DNA from 2 places in the Micromonospora sp. LHW51205 genome. Region 1 is predicted to be linked to the other one. Evidence: predicted binding sites of a transcription regulator. Region 1 holds the regulator's gene; the other holds the start of a gene.
The links. Region 1 encodes HrcA, which represses chaperone genes, less so after heat shock. Its sites were predicted from a motif close to GGTTNGCACNCTCNNNNNGAGNGTGCNAACC; they were not measured.
Positions count from the first base shown of each region.

Region 2: a site for HrcA is predicted at 1,164-1,194, ahead of groES (co-chaperone GroES). Genes of this name have one in related genera too.

Region 1 covers NZ_QMEZ01000002.1:866,180-868,571, reverse strand. The annotation lists gene hemW (radical SAM family heme chaperone HemW) at 1-13, shown strand, start outside; gene DQE82_RS12030 (DUF4870 domain-containing protein) at 53-697, opposite strand; gene hrcA (heat-inducible transcriptional repressor HrcA) at 931-1,953, shown strand; gene dnaJ (molecular chaperone DnaJ) at 2,027-2,392, shown strand, end outside.
Region 2 covers NZ_QMEZ01000012.1:97,606-99,997, reverse strand. The annotation lists gene DQE82_RS29290 (methyltransferase domain-containing protein) at 1-1,070, opposite strand, end outside; gene groES (co-chaperone GroES) at 1,328-1,642, shown strand; gene groL (chaperonin GroEL) at 1,713-2,392, shown strand, end outside.

The DNA.
Region 1 (2,392 bases):
CCTGCTGCCGTGACCGGCGCCGGCCGGCCGCCCCCTCGGCCGGCCGGCGGTGTCACTTCACGAAGTTGTAGGTCATCGGGTAGCGGTAGAGCACACCCTCGTTGGCCTTGACCCCGCCGATGATCCCGAAGATCAGCGGCACCAGCCAGACCAGCATCGGGACGAAGAACAGGATCCCGCAGGTGATGACCGTGATCACCCAGGCGAGGACGCTGGCGATGGTCCAGGTGATCTGGAAGTTCAGCGCCGCGACCGCGTGGGCGCGTACGGTCGGCGACTGCTGGCCGCGGGTCATCATCGCGATCAGCGGGGCGACCCAGCCGAGCAGACCGCCACCGATGATGACGCCCGCGGCGCCACCGAAGTGCGCCACCAGGGCCCAGGTCTTCTCGTCGTTGTTGGCGTACCCGGCCGGGCCGTAGCCGCCACCGCCGGGATAGCCGCCACCGGCGCCGTAGCCCGGCGCGCCGGCCGGCGGGGGGTAACCACCAGGGGGCGGGTAGCCGCCCGGCGGAGGCTGGGCACCGGGGGGCGGGTAGCCGCCCGGGGGCGGATAGTCACCGGGCGGGGGATACCCGCCCGCGCCCGGCGCGCCGGACAGTGGAGCGGTGGGCGGCTCGCCGGAGCCGTAGGGCGCCGACGGGTCGGGCTGGGGGCCGGAGTCCCCTGCTCCGGGAGGGCGAGGAGGTTCAGTCATGGAGGTCACGGTAGGGCCAGCGGGCAAGTCGCACCAGGGCGACACAGACCGAGCGTGACCGGCTGTTCGGCCCTGGCGTGCCGCGCGGTGTGGTGGGCCGCACCGCAGGTCCGTCAGGCGATCATCGCGTCGGTGGGGGTGCCGACGTAGACTGGCACTCGCTACAGTCGAGTGCCAGCCGCCCGGCGGATGCCGCGTGCCGGCCCGGCCGAGGTGTGTCAGGAGGTGGGGACATGGGTCTCGACGACCGCAAACTCGCCGTGCTGCGCGCGATCGTCGAGGACTACGTCGCCACGCAGGAGCCGGTGGGCAGCAAGGCCCTGGTCGAGCGGCACCAGCTCGGCGTCTCCCCGGCGACGGTGCGCAACGACATGGCGGTGCTGGAGGAGGAGGGCTACATCCGGCAGCCGCACACCAGCGCCGGCCGGGTGCCCACCGACCGCGGCTACCGCCTCTTCGTGGACCGGCTCTCCCGGGTCAAGCCGCTCAGCCCCGCCGAGCGCCGCGCCATCGAGCGCTTCCTGGTCGGCGCGGTCGACCTGGACGACGTGGTGCACCGCACGGTCCGGCTGCTCGCCCAGCTCACCCGGCAGGTCGCCGTGGTGCAGTACCCGAGCCTGGCCCGGTCCAAGGTGCGTCACCTGGAACTCGTGCCGATCTCCACCACCCGGCTGATGGTCGTCATGATCGCCGACACCGGCCGGGTCGAGCAGCGACTCGTCGAGCTGCCCGCCCCGGTTCCCGCCGACGACGTGACCGACCTGCGCCGGCTGGTGAACGAGAAGCTCGTCGGCAGCCAGCTCTCCGAGACGCCGCCGCTGGTGCAGGCCCTGGTGGACGAGTCCGCGCCGCACCTGCGCCCGGCCATGACCACGCTGTCCACGGTGCTGCTGGAGACGCTCGTGGAACGGCACGAGGAGCGCCTCGCGCTGGCCGGCCAGGCCAACCTCACCCGGGGCGGCCTGCTCGACTTCCAGGGCTCGCTGCGGCCGATCCTGGAGGCGCTCGAAGAAGAGGTAGTGCTGCTCAAACTGATCGGCGAGACCGAGCCGAGCACCACCCGCGTGCTGATCGGCGACGAGAACGAGTTCGACAACCTGCGGGCCGCCTCGGTGGTCAGCACCGGCTACGGACCGGGCAGCACCATCGTCGGTGGGCTCGGCGTGCTCGGGCCGACCCGGATGGACTACCCCGGCAATATCGCCATGGTGAGGGCCGTGGCACGCTACGTGGGCGAACTGCTGGCCCAGAACTGACCAGTCAGGGCCGACGGCCGGTTGCGGCCGACGACCGGAGCGACGCGAGACGAACATGAGGACACCTAACGCAGTGGCCAGGGACTACTACGGCATTCTCGGCGTGAGCCGGGAAGCCTCCGACGACGAGATCAAGCGCGCCTACCGCAAGCTGGCGCGGCAGTACCACCCGGACGTCAATCCGGACCCGGAGGCCCAGGAGAAGTTCAAGGACATCAACGCCGCGTACGAGGTCCTCTCGGACGACCGGAAACGGCAGATCGTCGACCTCGGCGGCGACCCGCTCGCCCCCGGCGGCGGTGGCATGGGCGGCCCGGGCGGGCCCGGCGGCGCCGGTCCGTTCGTCGGTTTCCAGGACATCATGGACGCGTTCTTCGGCGGCGCAGCGGGCGGCAGCCGGGGACCCCGGCCGCGCACCCGGCCCGGCGCGGACGCGATC
Region 2 (2,392 bases), on a different contig from region 1:
CGGCGTTCCCGCAGCAGGGCGCGCAGCCGCTTCAGCGAGAACGGCAGCACGTCGGTGATCTCCAGGCAGCGGGCGAACGGGGTGGGCCGGGGCTCGTCGGCGTACAGGTAGGCGATCGACGGGTCGGCGAGCGTGGCGTCGAGGTCGGCAGCGAGCTCGGCGACCAGGTGCGCGCGGACGACCGCCGGGTCCGGGTCGTAGAGGAACCGCCGGACCGGCCCCACCGGCGCTTCCTGCGCGCCCGTGCCGGTGAGGTGATAGGAAGGGACCCTTTTACTACCGGAGGCGTTAAGAAGGGGCCCCTCCTTCTCGCGCAGCAGGGTGGCGCGGCGGGGGACCTCGGCCAGCTCGCCGCACCAGAGCGCGGCCTCGACCAGGTCGCCGTCCACGCTCACCCACTCCGCCTCGGCGCCCGCCGGGATCAGCGTGTGGTCCAGCCCCGGCGCGACCTTCACCACTGTGCGCGGCACCCGCGCGGCGAGACCGGTGACGAAGTCCCACGGCGGGGAGTAGGAGTTCGGGTCGAAGACGCGCCGCCCGGTGCCGGCCCGCCGCCGCGCCGGATCGCAGAACGCGCCGTCGACGCGGCTCACGTCGAACTCCGTGGCGTCGCCGCACTCGACTGTCACCAGATCGGCGAGCCCGGCCGCCTCGGCGTTCGCGGCGGCCATCGCGGCGGTCAGCGGGTCGGCCTCCACCGCGTACACCCGGATGCCGGCGCGGGCAGCGGCGAGCGCGTCGGCGCCCAGGCCGCAACCCAGGTCGGCCAGCGTGGTCACGCCCGCGGCGCGCAGCCGTGCGGCCCGGCGGCCGGCGACCACCCCGCGGGTGGCCTGCTCCAGCCCGGGCCGGGTGAGGAACATCCCGGCCGCCGCCGCGCCGAACTTGCCTGCTGCCCGGCGGCGCAGCTCGGCCTGGGTCAGCGCGGCGGCGGCGAGGTCGCCCGGAATCCCGGCCGAGCGCAGCGCGGCCGCCGCCGCCAGCGGGTCGCCGCCGGCCACCCGCCCGGCCGCGGCGAGCGCCGCCGACCCCTCGGGGGTACGCAGCACGGCGAGCAGGTCGAGATCCACGCGCCCATTCTCCCGGGCCGGTTCCGGCGCGACACAAAGGGCGACGCGCGTTGGCACTCTCCTTGACGGAGTGCTAGCCGAGGAATAACCTGCGATTAGCACTCTCACCCTGAGGGTGCCAACGCCCGAGCCTCGTGCCCGGGGGTTGAGCGCCAGGCGGACCGGCACCCGCGACGACGGCCCCGCCCGGTGGCATGTGGCAGATTGACGCTGGTCGGCACGCCCGGCCGGCAACGACACCAAGTACCCGGGAGGGTATGCCCGTGACTACCGCGACCAAGGTTGCGATCAAGCCGCTCGAGGACCGCATCGTGGTCCAGGCGAACGAGGCCGAGACCACCACCGCCTCGGGCATCGTGATCCCCGACACCGCCAAGGAGAAGCCGCAGGAGGGCACCGTCCTCGCTGTCGGCCCGGGCCGGATCGACGACAAGGGCAACCGCGTGCCGATCGACGTGAAGGTCGGCGACACCGTCCTCTACTCGAAGTACGGCGGCACCGAGGTCAAGTACGCCGGCGAGGAGTACCTGGTGCTCTCCGCCCGCGACGTCCTCGCGGTCATCGAGAAGTAAGCAACCGATCAGTGTCGTTGCCCCGGTCCGGCTCGCCGGGCCGGGGCAACGTCGCTTCGAAGGGATACTGATGGCGAAGATCCTCAGCTTCTCGGACGACGCCCGGCACCTGCTCGAGCACGGTGTCAACGCCCTCGCGGACGCGGTCAAGGTCACCCTCGGCCCGCGCGGGCGCAACGTCGTCCTGGACAAGAAGTTCGGTGCGCCCACGATCACCAACGACGGCGTGACCATCGCCAAGGAGATCGAGCTCACCAACCCGTACGAGAACCTCGGCGCGCAGCTGGTCAAGGAGGTGGCGACCAAGACCAACGACGTCGCCGGCGACGGGACCACCACCGCCACCGTGCTGGCCCAGGCCATGGTCCGCGAGGGCCTGCGCAACGTGGCCGCCGGCACCAACCCGACCGGCCTGAAGCGGGGCATCGACGCGGCGGCCGCCAAGGTCTCCGAGGCGCTGCTCGACAAGGCCGTCGAGGTCGCCGGCAAGGAGTCGATCGCGCACGTCGCGACCGTCTCCGCGCAGGACGCCGCGATCGGTGAGCTGATCGCCGAGGCGATGGAGAAGGTCGGCCGCGACGGCGTCATCACCGTCGAGGAGGGCTCCGCGCTCACCACCGAGCTGGAGGTGACCGAGGGTCTCCAGTTCGACAAGGGCTTCATCTCGCCGAACTTCGTCACCGACCTGGAGGCGCAGGAGGCGGTCCTGGAGGACCCGTACATCCTGATCACCACGCAGAAGATCTCGGC